4 regions of the Streptomyces sp. NPDC017529 genome follow, and region 1 is predicted to be linked to each of the others. Evidence: riboswitches for the same ligand, from Rfam matches in the RefSeq annotation. Region 1 holds a riboswitch; each other region holds the start of a gene.

Evidence for each region. A riboswitch is a leader RNA that binds a small molecule or an ion and turns the genes downstream of it on or off. The one in region 1 is predicted to bind cobalamin.
Region 2: another riboswitch for cobalamin. It lies ahead of ACH4K4_RS12655 (ribonucleoside-diphosphate reductase subunit alpha); the one in region 1 lies ahead of ACH4K4_RS29985 (CoA-acylating methylmalonate-semialdehyde dehydrogenase).
Region 3: another riboswitch for cobalamin. It lies ahead of metE (5-methyltetrahydropteroyltriglutamate--homocysteine S-methyltransferase); the one in region 1 lies ahead of ACH4K4_RS29985 (CoA-acylating methylmalonate-semialdehyde dehydrogenase).
Region 4: another riboswitch for cobalamin. It lies ahead of ACH4K4_RS04755 (CbtB domain-containing protein); the one in region 1 lies ahead of ACH4K4_RS29985 (CoA-acylating methylmalonate-semialdehyde dehydrogenase).

The regions. Positions count from the first base shown of each region.
Region 1 is NZ_JBIRJY010000015.1:151,772-156,563, forward strand. It holds gene ACH4K4_RS29980 (acyl-CoA dehydrogenase family protein) at 1-434, opposite strand, end outside; gene ACH4K4_RS29985 (CoA-acylating methylmalonate-semialdehyde dehydrogenase) at 440-1,939, opposite strand; cobalamin riboswitch at 2,144-2,325, opposite strand; gene ACH4K4_RS29990 (RNA polymerase sigma factor) at 2,374-3,519, opposite strand; gene ACH4K4_RS29995 (YciI family protein) at 3,528-3,935, opposite strand; partial or broken gene aceA (isocitrate lyase) at 4,284-4,792, shown strand, end outside.
Region 2 is NZ_JBIRJY010000004.1:431,096-435,887, reverse strand. It holds gene ACH4K4_RS12660 (TolB family protein) at 1-904, opposite strand, end outside; cobalamin riboswitch at 1,204-1,345, shown strand; gene ACH4K4_RS12655 (ribonucleoside-diphosphate reductase subunit alpha) at 1,506-3,959, shown strand; gene ACH4K4_RS12650 (ribonucleotide-diphosphate reductase subunit beta) at 3,962-4,792, shown strand, end outside.
Region 3 is NZ_JBIRJY010000024.1:37,742-42,533, forward strand. It holds gene metE (5-methyltetrahydropteroyltriglutamate--homocysteine S-methyltransferase) at 1-1,701, opposite strand, end outside; cobalamin riboswitch at 1,866-2,095, opposite strand; gene ACH4K4_RS34280 (cytochrome P450) at 2,172-3,494, opposite strand; gene ACH4K4_RS34285 (AraC family transcriptional regulator) at 3,631-4,443, opposite strand; gene ACH4K4_RS34290 (class I SAM-dependent methyltransferase) at 4,450-4,792, shown strand, end outside.
Region 4 is NZ_JBIRJY010000002.1:237,556-242,347, forward strand. It holds gene guaD (guanine deaminase) at 1-159, opposite strand, end outside; gene ACH4K4_RS04745 (CAP domain-containing protein) at 399-968, shown strand; gene ACH4K4_RS04750 (CbtA family protein) at 1,010-1,783, opposite strand; gene ACH4K4_RS04755 (CbtB domain-containing protein) at 1,798-2,025, opposite strand; cobalamin riboswitch at 2,062-2,205, opposite strand; gene ACH4K4_RS04760 (histidine phosphatase family protein) at 2,316-2,912, shown strand; gene tsaD (tRNA (adenosine(37)-N6)-threonylcarbamoyltransferase complex transferase subunit TsaD) at 3,010-4,083, shown strand; gene alaS (alanine--tRNA ligase) at 4,134-4,792, shown strand, end outside.

The DNA.
Region 1 (4,792 bases):
GCCGCGTCCGACCCGGCGCCCGGCTCGGTCAGGCAGTAGCTGCCCAGGTCCGCCATCGAGCACAGGCCGGGCAGCCAGCGGGCGCGCTGCGCGTCGTCGCCGTACCGGTCGATCATCCAGGCGACCATGTTGTGGATGGAGAGATAGCCCGCGATGGACGGGCAGGCGGTGGCCAGCACCTCGAAGACCAGCACGCCGTCCGCGCGGCCGAGCGCGGAGCCGCCGCACTCCTCCCGTACGTAGATCCCGCCGAGCCCGAGCCCGGCGGCCTTGCGCAGCACGTCCACGGGGAAGTGCTTGTCCTGGTCCCAGGCCACGGCGTGCGGCGCGATGTGCTCCTGCGCGAAGTCCAGCGTGGTCTCGACGATGGCGAGCTGGTCCTCGGTGAGCGAGCTGAGCGAGGCGGCCGTGCCGGCGGTGGTCATGACGCTCATCGCGCTCAGCCCATCGTCGGGATGGTGAAGCTCGCGCCCTCCTTGACCCCGGAGGGCCAGCGCGAGGTGACGGTCTTGGTGCGGGTGTAGAAGCGGATCGCGTCCGGGCCGTGCTGGTTCAGGTCGCCGAAGCCGGACCGCTTCCAGCCGCCGAAGGTGTGGTACGCCACGGGCACCGGGATCGGCACGTTCACGCCGACCATGCCCGTGTTCACCCGGCGGCTGAAGTCCCGCGCGGTGTCCCCGTCCCGGGTGAAGATCGCCACGCCGTTGCCGTACGGGTGCTCCGTGGGCAGCCGCAGCGCCTCCTCGTAGTCGGCCGCCCGGACCACCGACAGCACGGGCCCGAAGATCTCCTCCTGGTAGATCCGCATGTCCGGGGTGACCCGGTCGAAGAGCGAGGCGCCCGCGAAGAAGCCGTCCTCGTGCCCCGGGAGGGAGAAGTCCCGGCCGTCGACGACCAGTTCGGCGCCCTCGGCGACGCCGAGGCCCACGTAGGAGCGGACCCGGTCCAGCGCGTCCCGGCCCACCAGCGGCCCGAAGTCGGCGTGCGGGTCGTCGGAGCGGCCGATGCGCAGCGCGCCGATCCGCTCCTTGAGCCGTGCCACCAGCGCGTCGGCGGTCTCCTCGCCGACGGGTACGGCGACCGAGATGGCCATGCACCGCTCGCCGGCCGACCCGTACCCGGCGCCCACCAGCGCGTCCACCACCTGGTCGAGGTCGGCGTCCGGCATCACGACCAGGTGGTTCTTGGCGCCGCCGAAGCACTGGGCGCGCTTGCCGTGCGCCGCGGCGGTCGCGTAGATGTGCGCGGCGACCGGCGTCGAGCCGACGAAGCCCAGCGCTTCGACGCGCGGGTCCTCCAGCAGCGTGTCCACCGACTCCTTGCCGCCGTGCACGACGTTGAGGACGCCCGGCGGCAGGCCCGCCTCCAGGAACAGCTCGGCCAGTCGCAGCGGTACGGACGGGGCCCGCTCGGACGGCTTCAGGATGAACGCGTTGCCGCAGGCGAGGGCCGGCGCGGCCTTCCACAGCGGGATCATCGCGGGGAAGTTGAACGGGGTGATCCCGGCCACCACGCCGAGCGGGCGGCGCAGCGAGTGCACGTCGATGCCGGTCCCGGCGTTGTCGGAGAACTCGCCCTTGAGCAGGTGCGGGATGCCCGCGGCGAACTCGACCACCTCCAGGCCGCGCTGGAGGTCGCCGTGCGCGTCCGGGACGGTCTTGCCGTGCTCGCTCGACAGCAGCCGGGCCAGCGCGTCCCGCTCGCCCTCCACCAGGCGCAGGAAGTTGAGCAGCACACGGGCGCGCCGCTGGGGGTTCCACTCGCCCCATTCGGGCTGCGCGGACGCCGCGTCGGCGACGGCCGCGGCCGTCTCGGACCGGTTGGCGAGCGGTACCCGGGCCTGCACGGTGCCGGTGTTGGGGTCGAACACGTCGCCGTAAGCACCGGAGGCACCCGGGGTGTGCTTGCCGCCGACGAAATGGGTGAGTTCGCGGACCATGGGAGCCTGCTCTCGTCAGGTGGAATCCGGGGATGGCACGGCCGGGCACCCGGGCGGCGCGGAGGGCGCGCGGACCGTGGCGGGGCCGTGGGACGCGAAGGGCGTGGAACCGTCAGCGCGCGGGCGGTGCCGCGGGCCGGGCCGGATCACCTGGGCTGTGGGTACGCACCGGTGCCATGCGTGTCTGCTCCATCCTCGTGGACAACACGGAACAACACCCGCGGCCGGTATCCTGGCTTCCGGATCACCGCGCGCCGCCCGCCTTCCCGACCGCGTTCTCGTCAGTGGCGTGTTGCTCGGCGTCGCACTCCCCGGTCACAGTGGCGGGACCACGCCGGATTCGCACCGGCTTCCCTGCACCGCGGGCCTTGGTCACGACGATATAGTTGGACGTCCTAGTAAGTCCAGGGGGTCCCGCCACGCCGCCCGGCCCGTCACCGCTTCCGGCGGGCGTTGAGGCGGGCGGACTGGCGTGTCAGATGGTCGCGTTCGGCGAGGTTGGACGCCTTACGGGCGGCTTCGGCGTACAGCCGGGCCGCCGTCGGCAGGTCGCCGTCGCGTTCGTGGAGGTATGCCGCCACCGCGGTGTGGCGGGGCAGGGAGGCGTCCAGCGCCGCCAGTTCCGCCAGGCCGGCGCGCGGGCCGTCGGCCTCGCCCACGGCCACCGCGCGGTTGAGCCGGACGACCGGGCTGCCGGTCAGGCGCGTCAGCTCGTCGTACCACTCGACGATCTGCACCCAGTCGGTCTCCTCGGCGGTGGGCGCGTCCGCGTGCAGTGCCGCGATGGCGGCCTGGGCCTGGAACTCGCCCAGCCGGTCGCGGGCCAGGGCCGCCTGGAGGATCCCGACGCCCTCGGTGATCGCCTCGGTGTCCCACCGGCCGCGGTCCTGCCCGGCGAGCGGCACCAGGCCGCCGTCGGGCGCGGTCCGGGCCGCGCGCCGGGCGTGGTGGAGCAGCATGAGGGCGAGCAGCCCCGCCACCTCGGGGTGGTCGATCGCGGCGGCGAGCTGCCGGGTGAGCCGGATGGCCTCGGCTGCGAGGTCGACGTCGCCGGAGTAGCCCTCGTTGAAGACCAGGTAGAGGACGCGCAGCACGGTGGCCACGTCGCCGGGCCGGTCGAACCGCACACCGGAGACGGTCCGCTTGGCCCGGCTGACTCTCTGTGCCATGGTCGCCTCCGGCACCAGATAGGCCTGGGCGATCTGGCGGGTGGTGAGGCCGCCGACGGCCCGCAGTGTGAGCGCGACCGCGGACGCCGGTGTCAGCGAGGGGTGGGCGCACAGGAAGTAGAGCCGGAGAGTGTCGTCCACCGCGGACGCGGGTCCGGGCGCCGGTTCCTCGTCGGCGCGGTCCTCACGCCGGCGGCGTGAGGCGTCCGCCCGGGCCGTGTCGAGGAACCGGCGCCAGGCCACGGTGACCAGCCAGCCCTTCGGGTCCCGTGGCCGGCCGGCGGGCCAGGCGCGGACCGCTTCGACCAGCGCGTCCTGTACGGCGTCCTCGGCCGCCGCGAAGTCGGCTCCGCGGCGGACGAGGACGCCGAGCACGCCCGGCGTGAGGCTCCGGAGCAGGGTCTCGTCCACTGCGGAGGTCACTCCGTGATGGTGGGCGGCGCGGCGAGGAAGGGGCGCACCTCCAGCCACTCGTGGATGGGCTTGCTGCCCGCGCCGGGGGCGGCCGACAGCTCCCCGGCCAGCTCGACGGCGCGTTCGTGGCTGTCGACGTCGATGACCATCCAGCCGGCGATGAGGTCCTTGGTCTCGGCGAACGGCCCGTCGGTGACCGGCGGGCGCCCCTCGCCGTCGTAGCGGACCCACGCGCCCTCGGGGGCGAGCGCCTGGCTGTCGACGAACTCGCCGGTCTGCTCCAGCCGGTCCGCGAAGTCGCTCATGTACTGCACGTGGGCGGAGATCTCCTCCGGCGTCCACTGGCTCATGGGTACGTCGTGGTCCGAAGCCGGGGCGCCGCGGTAGTGCTTCAGCAGCAGGTACTTGGCCATGGTGGCTCTCCTCGGTGGTGGTGCGGCCCATTGTGGTCGCGTTCACTGCGGGGACGTAGCCGGTCGCCGGTTCTCGACATCGCCGGCCAAAAACTTTTCGACTCCCCGGCGGCCGGGCCGCCGTACGGTCCTCTCCGGCCGTTCGCAACCTTGGCAAAACCCGCGCGCAAGATGGGCGGAACTTGGCCTGGGGCCACGGTTGATGGCGCCGAGTGCCACTGCCAGAGTCGGCGGTGCGGCCCCCCGGCAACATTGCTCACCCCGCTACCGGGAGATCCGGCGGGCCGCGCTTCAGCAAAGAGACGGCACTCGGTGCCGGACATTCGCACTGTTCACCGGGAGATGGTCATGGCACAGGCAGATACCAAGGCGGCCGAGGAGTTGGCTCGGCGGTGGGCGTCCGATCCGCGGTGGCGGGGCACGGCCTGTGCGCACAGTGCCGCGGATGTGGTGCGGCTGGCGGGTCGTGTGCGTGAGGAGCACACGCTGGCCCGGCGGGGTGCCGAGCGGCTGTGGCGCCTGCTGCACGAGCAGGACTACATCCCTGCGCTGGGCGCGCTGACCGGCGGGCAGGCGGTGCAGCAGGTCAAGGCCGGCCTCCAGGCGGTCTACCTCTCGGGCTGGCAGGTCGCCGCCGACGCCAACCAGGCCGGGCACACCTACCCCGACCAGAGCCTGTACCCGGCCAACTCGGTGCCCCAGGTGGTACGCCGCCTCAACAACGCCCTGCTGCGCGCCGACCAGATCGCCACCGCCGAACAGGCCGGGGACGCCACCGAGTGGCTGGTGCCCATCGTCGCCGACGCCGAGGCCGGCTTCGGCGGCCCGCTCAACGCCTTCGAACTGACCAAGGCGCT
Region 2 (4,792 bases), on a different contig from region 1:
CGTCCGGGCTGAGCCTGGGGAACGGTGACACGCCGACCACGGCGTCCTCGGAGCTGAGGCTCGCCACGCTCGTGCGCCCGGTGCCCAGGTCGTGGACGTACATGGGGTCCTGCGGCGGCGGGCGGCGGAAACCGGGCCCGGCGGGGGTGAGGTTGGTCGCCGTGGAGGTGAACGACACCCGGCGGCCGTCGGCGCTGAGCGACGGGAAGCCGGACGGGCCGTCGGCCTGGCTGCCGTCGCTCGCCACGCTCACCCGTTTCGTCGTTCCCTTCTGCACATCGTGGACGAAGACGTCCAGGCGCTCGTTGGTGTCGCCGGGTACCAGGTCCGCGCGGTAGGAGCCGAAAGCGAGGTACCGGCCGCTGCCGCTGACGGCGAAGTTCTGCACTCCGAAGCCGTACGGCGAGGTGCCGGCGCCCGCCGTGGGGCTGGTGGTGCGCCCGGTCCGGCGGTCGTGCACGAAGACGTCGCCCTCGCCGTTGGTGTCGCCTGCCACCAGGTTCGACGCCGAGGAGTAGAAGGCGACATACCGGCCGTCCGCGCTGATCTCGGGCGCGCCGGACAGGGCGTTGCCCTGCGTGCCGTCACTGCCGACGCTGACCAGGTCGACCTTTCCCGTCCGTAAATCCTTGACGTAGACGTCCTGCCGGCCGTTGGTGTCGGCGGGGCCCAGATTGGTGGCGTCCGAGGAGAATGCCACGAACCGCCCGTTCGCGCTGAGCCGCGGATCGCCCGAAAAACCGTTTCCCTGCGTCCCGTCCGCGGCGACGCTGACCCGCTGGGTGGCCGGGGCCGCCACCCCCTCCGCGACGGCCGTGGCGGGCAGCGCGCCTGCCATGACGCAGGCCCCCGCCATCAGCCCGGCCATCCGGACCGCGCCACGCGGCGCACCGGTTCTTCGCATGTCTCCCCCCTCACACTTGTCCCCCACCCGCCCCATCGGACGACAGAGCAGACAAGGAGCCAATACGCTTCAAGGGTCCCGGTCAACGCGTCAGGGATGTTCCGCGCCACCAATACGCCCCCTGCATCAGCCCCCGTCCAGGCGCCCCCCGAACCGCCCCGCGGCAGGCCGGAAGCGGCCCCGTGGCGGGCCGCAGGGCGCCCCACAGGGCCCGGAAAATGACCTCGGAGCGGCCCCCGAATACCACGGCTTCGGACAAGACCGTCGCAACGCGACACAAGATATGGGGGTGGGTGCACGAGGCGGCACAAGATGTATGCTCGTGCTCGCTGTCGTCGCAGGGGAATCCGGTGCGAATCCGGAACTGTCCCGCAACGGTGTACGAAGTGCGTAAATCCGCACCCGTAAGTCCGAAGACCTGCCCACAGTACGCCCGCGCCAGGACCGGCGCGGTCGTCGATACGTCCGGGTCTCGCGGGTTGGGCCGGTGGACGCTGCGCGGTGTGCCCGCGTGCCCCTTGCCGTGCCGGGGGTGCCGCACGCCCGCACGCGACCGTCGCGCTTCTCCCCCAGGCCCCCGCCGAGTGAGGGAGAGCAGCACGTGACCATCGCGCCAACGGAGCCCGCAGCAGCCGAGCAGGTCGTGCAGCCCGCGAAGGACACGCAGCCCCGGCAGGGCGCCGACGGCCGGGCCGAGGACGGCCCCGGCGCCGCCCTGCTGCGCACGCTGACCGACCTCACCGCCGACCTGGCCGCCACCGACCCTGGCAAGATCGCCGCCGCCGCGCTGCGCGGCCGCCACCCCGGTTCGGACGAGGCCGAGCTGCGCTCCCTGGCCATGGAGGCCGCGGCGGGCCTGATCGGCGACGAGCCGCAGTACTCCAAGCTGGCCGCCCGCCTGCTGACCCGTGCCATCGCGGAGGAGGCGGCCGCGGAGGGGGCGGTCGCCTTCTCCGCCTCCGTCGCCACCGGCCACCGCGAGGGCCTGATCGCCGACTCCACGGCCGAGTTCGTGCGCACCCACGCGGACCGCCTGGACGCGCTGGTCGACCGCGCCCTGGCGGACGGCGCCGACGACCGGTTCGGCTACTTCGGCCTGCGCACCCTGCACTCCCGCTACCTGCTGCGCCACCCGATCTCCCGCCAGGTGATCGAGACCCCGCAGCACTTCCTGCTGCGGGTGGCCTGCGGCCTGGCCGAGGACCACAGCGAGCGGGCGCTCGCCGACGTCGCCGAGCTGTACCGCCTGACCAGCACGCTGTCGTACCTGCCCTCCTCGCCCACCCTGTTCAACTCCGGCACCCGCCACCCGCAGATGTCCTCCTGCTACCTGCTGGACTCCCCGCTGGACGAGCTGGACTCGATCTACGACCGCTACCACCAGGTGGCGCGCCTGTCGAAGCACGCCGGCGGCATCGGCCTGTCGTACTCCCGGGTCCGCGCCCGCGGCTCGCTGATCCGCGGCACCAACGGCCACTCCAACGGCATCGTGCCGTTCCTGCGCACCCTGGACGCCTCGGTCGCGGCCGTGAACCAGGGCGGCCGGCGCAAGGGCGCCGCCTGCGTCTACCTGGAGACCTGGCACGCGGACCTGGAGGAGTTCCTGGAGCTGCGCGACAACACGGGCGAGGAGGCCCGGCGCACCCACAACCTCAACATCGCGCACTGGATCCCCGACGAGTTCATGCGCCGCGTGGAGGCCGACGCCGACTGGTCGCTGTTCTCCCCCAGCGACGCGCCCGAGCTGGTGGACCTGTACGGCGACGAGTTCGACGCCGCGTACCGCAAGGCCGAGGCCGAGGGCCGCGCCGTCAAGCAGATCCCGGCCCGCGTCCTGTACTCGCGGATGATGCGCACCCTCGCGCAGACCGGCAACGGCTGGATGACCTTCAAGGACGCCGCCAACCGCACCGCGAACCAGACCGCCGAGCCCGGCAAGGTCGTGCACTCCTCGAACCTGTGCACCGAGATCCTGGAGGTCACGGACGACGGCGAGACGGCCGTCTGCAACCTCGGCTCGGTCAACCTCGCCGCCCACCTGGGCAACGAGGCCGGCGGCTGGGAGGAGGCAATGGACTGGGAGCGGCTGGACGCCACCGTCCGCACGGCGGTCACCTTCCTCGACCGTGTCGTGGACATCAACTTCTACCCGACCGAGCAGGCCGGCACCTCCAACTCCCGCTGGCGCCCGGTGGGCCTGGGCCTGATGGGCCTCCAGGACGTCTTCTTCCGGCTGCGGCTGCGCTTCGACTCGCCCGAGGCCCAGGAGCTGTCCACCCGCATCTCGGAACGGATCATGCTCGCGGCGTACGAGGCGTCCGCCGACCTCGCCGAGCGGCACGGCCCGCACCCGGCCTGGTCCGCGACCCGCACGGCCCGCGGCGTGCTGCACCCCGACCACTACCCGAACGCCGAGCCGCGCTGGACGGACCGGTGGGACGCGCTGCGCACCCGTATCGCGGCGACCGGCATGCGCAACTCGCTGCTGCTGGCCATCGCGCCGACCGCCACCATCGCCTCGATCGCGGGCGTCTACGAGTGCATCGAGCCGCAGGTCTCCAACCTGTTCAAGCGGGAGACGCTGTCGGGTGAGTTCCTCCAGGTCAACGCGTACCTGATCGAGGAGTTGAAAGCGCTGGGCCTGTGGGACGCCCGGACCCGTGACGCGCTGCGCGAGGCCAACGGCTCGGTGCAGGAGCTGGACTGGATTCCCGCCGAGACCCGCGAGCTGTACCGCACGGCCTGGGAGATCCCGCAGCGCGCGCTGATCGACATGGCGGCGGCCCGTACGCCCTACCTCGACCAGAGCCAGTCGCTGAACCTGTTCATGGCCTCGCCGACCATCGGCAAGCTCAGCTCGATGTACGCGTACGCCTGGAAGCGCGGCATCAAGACCACGTACTACCTCCGCTCGCGTCCGGCGACCCGTATCGCCCAGTCCGCGCGCGGCACGGGCGGGGGCGCGCAGACCGCTCCCGTACCCGCTCAGGCGGCCGATCCCGAGGCCGTCGCCTGCTCCCTGGAAAACCCCGAGTCCTGCGAGGCATGCCAGTAACCATGACTACCGCACCCGAGAAGAACGACACGCCCGAGACGACCGCGGCCGCCTCGCACACCGCCACCACCGGCAGCAAGAACCTGCTCGACCCGGGCTTCGAGCTGACCCTGCGCCCGATGCGCTACCCGGACTTCTACGACCGCTACCGGGACGCGATCAAGAACACCTGGACCGTGGAGGAGGTCGACCTCCACTCCGACGTGGCCGACCTCGCCAAGCTGTCGCCCGGCGAGCAGCACATGATCGGCCGGCTCGTCGCGTTCTTCGCGACCGGCGACTCGATCGTGGCGAACAACCTCGTGCTGACGCTCTACAAGCACATCAACTCCCCCGAGGCGCGGCTCTACCTGAGCCGGCAGCTGTTCGAGGAGGCCGTGCACGTCCAGTTCTACCTGACGCTGCTGGACACCTACCTGCCCGACCCGGAGGACCGCGCCGCCGCGTTCGCCGCGGTGGAGAACATCCCCTCCATCCGTGAGAAGGCCGAGTTCTGCTTCAAGTGGATGGACTCGGTCGAGTCCATCGACCGCCTGGAGTCGAAGGCCGACCGCCGCCGCTTCCTGCTGAACCTCATCTGCTTCGCGGCCTGCATCGAGGGCCTCTTCTTCTACGGCGCCTTCGCGTACGTGTACTGGTTCCGCTCGCGCGGCCTGCTGCACGGCCTGGCCACCGGCACCAACTGGGTCTTCCGCGACGAGACCATGCACATGAACTTCGCGTTCTCGGTCGTGGACACGGTGCGCGAGGAGGAGCCGGACCTCTTCGACGACGAGCTGGAGCGCCAGGTCACCGACATGCTCAAGGAGGCCGTCGAGGCCGAGCTGCAGTTC
Region 3 (4,792 bases), on a different contig from region 1:
CAGCATGCCCTTGACCGGCCGGTCGGTGAGCGACTGCGCGTACCGGGTCCAGCGCACCGTCATCGGCTCGGGCCGCGAGATGTCACCCGCGAGGACCGGCGGACGGACATAACGCGTGCCGTACGACTGGACCCAGCCGTGCTGGGTGGCGAGGTAGCCGACGAGCTGTTCGGCGAAGTACTGCACCATGTCGTTGCGTTCGGGCTCGCCGTGGACGAGGACGTCGAGGCCCGCCTTCTCCTGGAAGGCGAGGACGTCGCGGATCTCGTTCCTGATGCGCTCCTCGTACCCGGCCGTGTCGATGCGCCCCGCACGCAGGTCGGCCCGGGCGGCCCGCAGTTCGGCGGTCTGCGGAAAGGAGCCGATGGTGGTGGTGGGCAGCAGGGGCAGGCCCAGGTGGGCGCGTTGGGCGGCGGCCCGCTCCGCGTACGGCGCGGCACGGCGGCCGTCGGCGTCGGTGACGGCGGCGGCCCGCTCGCGTACGACGGGGTCGTGGGTGATCGCGGAACCGGCGCGGGAAGCCAGGTCCGCGCGGTTGGCGGCCAGGTCGGCGGCGATCGTGTGCGTCCCCTGTGCGAGTCCGCGGGCGAGCGTGGCGATCTCGGCGGTCTTCTGCTTGGCGAACGCCAGCCAGCGCAGGACCTGCGGGTCGATGTCCCGCTCGGCGGCGGCGTCGAGCGGAACGTGCAGCAGGGAGCAGGACGCGGCCACGTCGACCCGGCCGGCCAGGCCCAGCAGGGTCCCGAGCGTGGCCAGCGACTTCTCGTAGTCGTTGATCCAGACGTTGCGGCCGTTGACGACTCCGGCGACCAGGCGCTTGTCGGGCAGGCCGCCGACGGCCGCGAGCGCGTCCAGGTTGCCGGCGGCGGCCTCGGTGAAGTCCAGCGCCAGGCCGTCGACGGGGGCCTTGGCGAGGACGGGCAGCGCCTCACCGAGCTGGTCGAAGTACGAGGCGACCAGCAGCTTCGGGCGGTCGGCGAGGGCGCCCAGCACGCGATAGGCGCGCTCGGCGGCGTTGAGTTCGGCCGGGGTGCGGTCCTGTACGAGGGCGGGCTCGTCCAGCTGCACCCATGAGGCGCCGGCCGCGCGGAGGTCGGCCAGTACCTCCGCGTAGACGGGAAGGAGCCGGTCGAGCAGGGTCAGCGGGTCGAAGCCGGCGGCGACGCCGGGGGCGGGCTTGGCCAGCAGGAGGTAGGTGACCGGGCCGACGAGCACCGGGCGCGGCGTGTGCCCGAGGGCGAGCGCCTCCTTCAGCTCGCCCACCTGCTTGGCGGAGTGCGCGGCGAAAACCGTGTCGGGCCCCAACTCCGGTACCAAGTAGTGGTAGTTGGTGTCGAACCACTTGGTCATTTCCAGCGGCGCCACGTCCTGCGTGCCGCGCGCCATCGCGAAGTAGCCGTCCAGGGCGCCGGCCGCGACGGCGGCACGGTGCCGGTCCGGGACGGCGCCGACCATGACGCTGGTGTCCAGGACATGGTCGTAGTACGAGAAGTCACCGGTCGGTACCTCGTGGATGCCGGCGTCGGCCAGTTGCTGCCAGTTCGAACGGCGCAGGTCCTTGGCGGTCTCCAGCAGGGCGTCCGCGGTGACGCGGCCCTTCCAGTAGCCCTCGACGGCCTTCTTCAGTTCCCGGTTCTGTCCCTGGCGGGGGTAGCCGTACACGGTGGCCCGTGCTGCCGCGGCTGCGGGCTTCGCTGTCACGGAACTCTCCTTCGCGAGCGTGATCTTCTCCGAGCCCCGGTGACGGGACGAGAACGCGAAGGAATGGCGGCCCGGACGAGCCGCGGGGCGTCCGATGACGCCCATGCCCGCCTGATGTGGTCGCCGACCCTCCCTCGGGGTCACCGGGACGTCCGCGCACGCATGGACGCGCGCGGGCAACGGGCAGGTCTTCGGACTCGCGGGCCCGTCTGCCGGATCGTCGTCCGGCGGACACCTACTGGCCGTCGCTTCCCGGATCCGCGGCCCGGATCCAGTGCGTATGACGGCGGTCGTTCCCGCTCACCGCTGCGGGGCAGTCCCGGATTCCCACCGGGTTCCCTCTTACGACGCGTCTGCCTGGCGGGCAGGGCGAACCAGCTGCACCGGACACAGTAGATCGACCGTGGCCCGCACGGACACCCCTGTTCACATGGCGGTACGTGAGATGGGACACGAGTGCCGCGACCGGCCTACGCGGGCGGCCGCGGACTCACGGTCATGCGGATGTCGTCGGCCGCCCACAGCACGAACCGTTCGACCGGCGTCACCTCGTGCCCCGGCGCGGGCCGGAACCGGAACCGCTTCAGCAGTACGGCCAGGACCAGTTGGGCCTCGACCATCGCGAGAGCGGCGCCTTCGCAGCTGCGCGGCCCGATGCCGAACGGGACGTAGGCCAGCCTCGGCCGCCCGGCCACCTCCCGCGCGAGGAAGCGCTCGGGTACGAACCTCTCGGGTTCGGGCCAGTAGCGGGGGTTCATGTGGACGGCCCAGAACGGATAGAAGACCGTCGTCCCGGCCGGGATCTCGTAACCGCCCAGGGCAAGGTCCTCGGTCGTCTCCCGCGCACCGTACGGGCCGGGCGGGAACAGCCGCATCGACTCCTTCAGGACCATGTCCAGGTACGTGAGCCGCCGCAGGTCGACGTACCCGGGCACCGCCCGGTCGCCGAGCACCCGGTCCAGCTCCTCGGCGACGCGTTCGCCCACGTCGGGGTGGCGCCCCAGCAGATGCAGGGTCCACGAGACGGCAACTCCGGTGGTGTGGTGGGCGGCCAGCAGCGTCACCATGACGGTGTCGCGGATCCGCGCGGGCCGCTCACCGGCCTCGACGAGCGCCCCGACCAGATCGCTCCGGTCGGCGGGGCCGCCGCGGCGGTGCGCCGCGACCACCCGGTCGACCGTCGCGCGGAGGTAGGCGAGGGCCCGCGCCGTCCGCCGGTCCCGTTCCTCCCGCGTCCCCGGAACCGGCACCTGGTAGAGCCGCCCCAGGTATTCGGTGAGCACCTCCTCGAAGGCGGTCACAACGCCGTCCGGGTCCGCGGCGTCGCCTCCCAGCGCGTACTCGCAGATCATCCGCAGCGACAGCGCGGTCAGGTCCTTCTGCAACGCGACGGGCCCGCCGTCGGCCTGCCCGGCCCAACAGTCCGCCAGTGCCGTCGCCAGCGCGGTGAACCGCTCGAAGTGCCGCTCGTGTGAAGGGCGCCCGGCCAGCACCGACAGCAGCAGACGCCGCCACGGGGCGTGCTCGTCGGCCGGCAGCACCTGTAAGTTGCCCGCCTCGCACAGCGGGGCCAGGAACTCGAACAGCCGCTCAGGCCGCTTGTCGATGTGAGCCGTGGCCTCCAGCAGCACGGGGTCGGCGACCGACACGGCCGTCTCGGCGCCCGGGAGCTGGAACCGTACGACGGGCCCGTACTCGGCGTGCAGCCACAACTGGTAGTGGTGCAACCCGCCCGCCGCCGCGACAGCGCCCACCCCGCCGTCCGCCCGGGGTTCGGGGCCCGGAATACGCATGGTCACGCCTCCCAACGGAACTCTGCGACCATCAGGGCACGACGATAACCACGGTTCTCTTCGACGTCGACGGTGTCCTGCCGGACTCGACGGCGGCCCGGGGACACCGCCCGTGACGGGCCGACTCCTGCCTCTCCTACGGCGAGAAGTAGACCCCCGGCGGCACCCCGACCACGCGCCTGAACGCTGCCACGAACGCGCTCGGTGACGCGTAGCCGACCCGCGGGGCCACCGCGGCCACCGTCGCGCCGCCCGCCAGCAGCGGCATCGCGGCCTGGAGGCGTACCCGGGTGCGCCACTGCCCGAACGGCATGCCCGTCTCCGCGGTGAACGCGCGGGCCAGGGTCCGCGCGCTCGCCCCCACTTCCGTGCCCCACTCCGCCAGCGTCCGGCCGTCCGACGGCCGGCTGCGCAGGGCGCGTGCGACGCGGCGCGCCCGGCCGTCGCTGGGCAGCGGCGCCAGTACGGTCGTCACCGACACCGGACGCAACTGGTCGATCAGGACCGCCTCCGCCCGCTCCCTGGCCTCCGCCGGCAGGCCGTCGTCCGCCAGGTACGTGATCAGCTCGCGCAGCAGCGGCGAGACGCCCACGACGGTGGGCGCCGTCCAGTCCACCGGGCAGCGGTCTGGCGCGCACCACAGGCTCCGGCCCACGACCGCGCTGGTCGCCCCCGTCGCGTGCTCGATGCCGGCCGGTATCCACAGCGCCATGGTCGGCGGCAGGATCCAGGTGTTCCCCTGGGCGCGTACGGCGACCACGCCCCGCTCCGCCCAGGCCAGTTGGTGCGTCGTGTGCCAGTGCGTCCCGTACCACTGGCCGTCGTCGACCGCGAAGCTGCCGACGACGACCGCGGTGTGCGGAAACCCGCCGTGCGGTGCCAGGTGTCCGTATCGCGACAGGACCTGTCGCCCCACCTCGTGGTGGACGTCGTCGGCGCTTCTTAGCATCGCAGCATGGCCTCCATGAACCGCGTACACCAATGGATCTGCAGTTCGGACAAGTGGGCACGGGGGGTCGAGCGGAATCTGCTCCCCTGGGCCCTCGACGGAGTGGAACTCGGTACCGAGACCTTGGAGATCGGCCCCGGCTACGGCGCCACCACGCGCGTGCTCGAACGGCGCGTGCCGGGTCGTCTCAGTGTCCTCGAAGTCGACGCCGAGTTCGCCAAGAACCTCCAGAAAACGTATGCGGACCGGGTCGAAGTCGTGCACGGTGACGGGACGTCGATGCCGTTCCCCGACGGCGCGTTCGACGCCGTCGTCTGCTTCACGATGCTGCACCACGTGCCGTCGCCCG
Region 4 (4,792 bases), on a different contig from region 1:
GGCGTACGCGCCCGCTCCGGTGATGCGGCCGCCCTCACAGATCAGCAGGCCGTCGGGCTCGTAGGCGAGGGCCGGCGCGTTGCCGGTGCGGAAGGGGTCGGCACGGAAGCGGACGAGGGGGCCGCGGACGGCGGAGGCGGCCGGCGGGGTCGTGGTCATGGCCGGTCGCGTACCCGTTCCCGTGGGGGCGGATTCGGTACGGGGCCGGGGCGCGTCAGCGGCGGGGGCCCGTACAGCCGAACGGGTCGGGTATCGGCCGGGGACGACAGAGGTGGGGGCGGCGGCGGCAACACTGTGACCGGACGGTGCCGGGCGGGACCGGGCCGGTGCCGGGGACGGGCGCCGGGCCCCGGGCCGGTTCGGCGACCGGGTCGTGACAGCCGAGGAACAGGGGCCGCATGGGTGGGCGTACGGGACAGGGAACGGGCCGCCGGGCGGGGTGGTACGCGGTGCGGGCCGCCGTGGCGCTGCTGATCCTGGCGGGGCTCGCGGCGGGCGGTGCCGCCGACGCGAAGTCGGCGGGCATGCCGGTGCGGGCGGACCGGCTGGAGGCCTACCGCGCCGCGCAGGCCGTCCGTACGGCCGAGACGACCAGGGCCGCCGTCGTCCGGCTGGTCAACCGGGAGCGCGCGAGGGCCGGCTGCCGTCCGGTACGGGCGCACCGCACGGTGACGCGGGCCGCCCAGCGGCACAGTGACCACATGGCACGCGAGGGCTCGCTGTCCCATCGGGAACGCGGCGGTTCCGGGCCCGGCAGCCGGCTCTCGGCGGTCGGGTACGACTGGCGGCGCGCGGGCGAGAACATCGCGCGCGGCCAGCGCGGCGCCGCCGCGGTGACGCGGGCATGGGTGCGCAGCCCGGAGCACCGGGAGGTACTGGCCGACTGCTCGTTCCGGCACGCGGGCGTGGGCGTCAACGCCGGGGACCGCGGCCCCTGGTGGACCCTGCTGCTCGCCGCACCGGCCTGAGGGTTCCGGGGCGCCACCCGGCCGGGTGGCGCCCCGGGTCCTCAGTTCGGGGACGGTGCCGCGGTGCTCTCCGTGCCGCGCGGCGGTGCGGCCGCCGCGACGGTCCGGCGCGGCCGGGTGGCCCGTTCGGCCAGTTCGCCGAAGAGCAGGCCGAAGCCGGCCCACAGGACGAGCTGGACGGCGAGCGCGGAGACCCGGAACTTCCACAGCAGCAGGGCGGGGAAGTCGGCGGGCAGTTCGTTGACGGCCGGCAGGAACGCGTAGGCGAGGCCGACGGCCACGGCGAAGGCGGCCAGCGCCGCGACCGTCGCGTACCAGGCGCCCAGGCGCGGAGCGAGCCGCTTGCCGAGGATCACCGCGGCGATCGTCAGCAGCACGCTGAGGGCGATCATCAGGAAGTACAGCGCGGTGCGTTTGCCGATGGAGTCGGGGTCGCCGACCGACGGCGGGTTGGCCGGGTATTTCAGGAACGGTACGAGGTAGACGGCGGCGAACGCGGCGCCCGAGAGCAGCAGCGCGGTGGCGCGGGGCCCGAAGCGGCCGGCGCGTCCCAGCGCGAAGCAGTAGGCCAGGGCGGCGATCCCGCCCAGCGCGACGCCGTACACCAGGACGCCGGTCGCCAGGCCCGCGGTGGACTGCACCGCGCGGCTGACGACTTCGGCCTCGTGTTCGTGGGCGTGCGCGTCCTCGAACGCGATGGCGGCGTCGACCTGGGGCTCGCCCAGCAGGTAGGCGACGAGCAGGGCGAGCAGGCCGGCGGCGAGGCCGGCCAGCATGCCCCGCGCCAGGAGGGATCTGACGGTGACGGAGTTCATCTGCGGGCCCCCGGTCAGTGGCAGGGGAAGCCGAGCAGGTGGCGACCGTCGTGGACCCACTCGTGCACGTCGGTACCGGAGAGCAGCGAGGTGGCGCCCTGTTCGGCGCCGACGAAGTAGAGCAGGACGAGCATGAGCACGCCGCCGAAGACCGCCCAGGGCAGGACCGTCCTGACCGGCAGGGTGGCGGGCGCGGCGGGTGCGGCGGGGCCGGTGGACGGCGGCACGGCGGACTGGGCCATGGCAGGACCTCCTGGGGGAACTCGCGTCCCGGTGGGTGGGAGTCGTAATGGCAGGACGGGTCTGGCTCGCCCGGCGGCCCCGTACGGGACCGGTCCGGGCTCACAGTGGCGCGACCGCGCCGGAATTCCACCGGCTTCCGTCATGTCATCGTCAATATCATCGGGAACGTACCGCGTGGCGGCGGCGGGGAAAAGACCCCGCGGGCGGGCCCGCGGACGCACGGTGGGGGTCGCGCGCCCCGCTGTTCCCCTTGTGCGCCATCAGGTGTACCGCGTCGGAAGAGGTGCCCATGACAACCCGGGTGACGTTGCTCTCACCCTCCTTCGACGAAGCCCTGCGCACGGTGCGCTTCCCGGCCGACGAACCGCTGACGCCGGACGGACTGCGCCGGGCCCGCGCCGTACGCGCCGCGGCCGCCGCCCTGCCCGCCGACCGGGCCCTGGCCTCCCCTTCCGCGCGCTGCCGGGAGACGGCCGAGGCGCTCGGCCTGCGGGCGGTCCCGGACGCGGGCGCGGCGGGCTGCGCGATGGGCCGCTGGCGGGGCCTGGCCTTGGAGGACGTGCTGGCCGCCGAGCCCGCGGCGGTCGCGGCCTGGCTGTCCGACGCGGACAGCGCTCCGCACGGCGGCGAGACGCTGGCCCAGTTGCTGGGCCGGGTGGCGGACTGGCTGGCGGGTCTCGCGGCGGAGGGCGGCCGGGTCGTGGCCGTAGTGGAGCCGGACGTCGTACGCGCGTCCGTGGCGTGTGCGCTGGGGGCCCCGCCCTCGTCCTTCTGGCGGGTGGACGTACCGCCACTGGCCGTGACGGTGCTGAGCGGGCGGGACGGGCGGTGGAACGTGCGGATGGCGGGGAACCTCGGGCCGGGGACGGCGCCGCAGGCGCCCTGAGGGAGCGCGCAGGCCGCCGTATCCTGGACGGAACCGGTTATTGCACATCACTCGCAATAACGGATCCGGCGGGAATCGGGAACGAAGGAGCGGTGCGGTGGCATCTCCAGGCTCTCCAGTGGTGCTGGGCATCGAGTCGTCCTGCGACGAGACCGGGGCGGGAATCGTCCGGGACGGGCAGCTGCTCGGGCACGCGGTGGCGTCGAGCATGGACGAGCACGCGCGCTACGGCGGCGTCGTACCCGAGATCGCGGCCCGCGCGCACGTGCACTCCCTGACGCCCGTCGTGCGCCGCGCGCTCGACGACGCGGGCCTGACCATGGCCGACATCGGCGCGGTGGCCGTGACCACAGGACCCGGCCTGTCGGGCGCCCTCCAGGTGGGCCTGGCCGGCGCCAAGGGCCTGGCCTACGGGCTGGGCGTGCCGCTGTACGGGGTGCACCACCTCGCCGGCCACGTCGCCGCCGACACCTTGGAGCACGGCCCGCTCCCCAACCCCTGCATGGTGCTGATCGTCTCCGGCGGCCACACCTCCCTCCTCCTCGTACGGGACCTCGCACGCGACCCGATCGTGCACCTCGGCGACACCCTCGACGATGCCGCCGGGGAGTGCTTCGACAAGGTGGCGCGGGTCTTCGGGCTGCCGTACCCGGGCGGACCGGCGATCGACCGGGCGGCGCGCGAGGGCGACCCGAAGGCCGTCGCGTTCCCGCGCCCGCTGACCGGGCCGCGCGACGACCCGTACGGCTTTTCCTTCTCCGGTTTGAAGACGGCCGCCGCGCGCTGGGCCGAACGCCACTCCGGCCAAGAGCTGCCCGTGGCGGACGGCGCGGCCTCCCTCCAAGAGGCAGTGGCCGACGTGCTGACCCGCAAGGCCGTCGCGGCCTGCAAGGAGCACGGCGTGGGCACTCTGGTAGTGGTGGGCGGCGTCGCCGCCAACTCGCGCGTGCGGTCCCTCGCCGAGGAGCGCTGCCACGCGGCGGGCATTACGTTGCGGGTACCGCCCCTGCGGCTGTGCACGGACAACGGCGCGATGATCGCCGCCGTCGGTGACCTCCTCGTACGGGCGGGCGCCGAGCCGGCTCCGCTGGACCTCTCGACCGACCCGTCGGCGCCGCTGGAGTACGCGGCCCTGCACCCGGTGGCCAGGGCAGCGCAGGCCGCCGCGTAACAGCCGCCGCGCCCGCCCCCACCTCCTCCCCCGACCGCCCGGAGCCCCCTTTGCGTACCGCCGAGATCCGCACCCGCTTCCTCGACTTCTTCGCCGAGCGCGGCCACACCGTCGTCCCCAGCGCCCCGCTGCCGACACCGGACCCTACGCTGCTGTTCGTCAACGCGGGCATGGTGCCCTTCAAGCCGTATCTGACCGGCGAGATGGCGGCGCCCTGGCCGCGGGCGGCCAGCGTGCAGAAGTGCGTGCGCACCCTGGACATCGAAGAGGTCGGCCGCACCACCCGGCACGGCTCCTTCTTCCAGATGAACGGCAACTTCTCCCTCGGCGACTACTTCAAGGAAGACGCCATCCGCTTCGCCTGGGAGCTGTCCACCACCCCCATCGCCGACGGCGGGTACGGACTCGACCCCGACCGCGTCTGGGTCACCGTGCACCACACCGACGACGAGGCGCGCGCCCTGTGGCGCGAGATCTCCGGCCTGCCCGAGGAGCGCATCGTCTCGCGCGGGGACGAGGACAACTTCTGGTCGATGGGCGTGCCGGGACCGTGCGGCCCCTGCTCGGAGCTGTACTACGACCGGGGGCCGAAGTTCGGCCGGGCGGGCGGCCCGGAGGTGGACGAGGACCGGTACATGGAGTTCTGGAACCTCGTCTTCATGCAGTACGAGCGTGGCGAGGGCACCGGCAAGTCCGGCTACCCGATCCT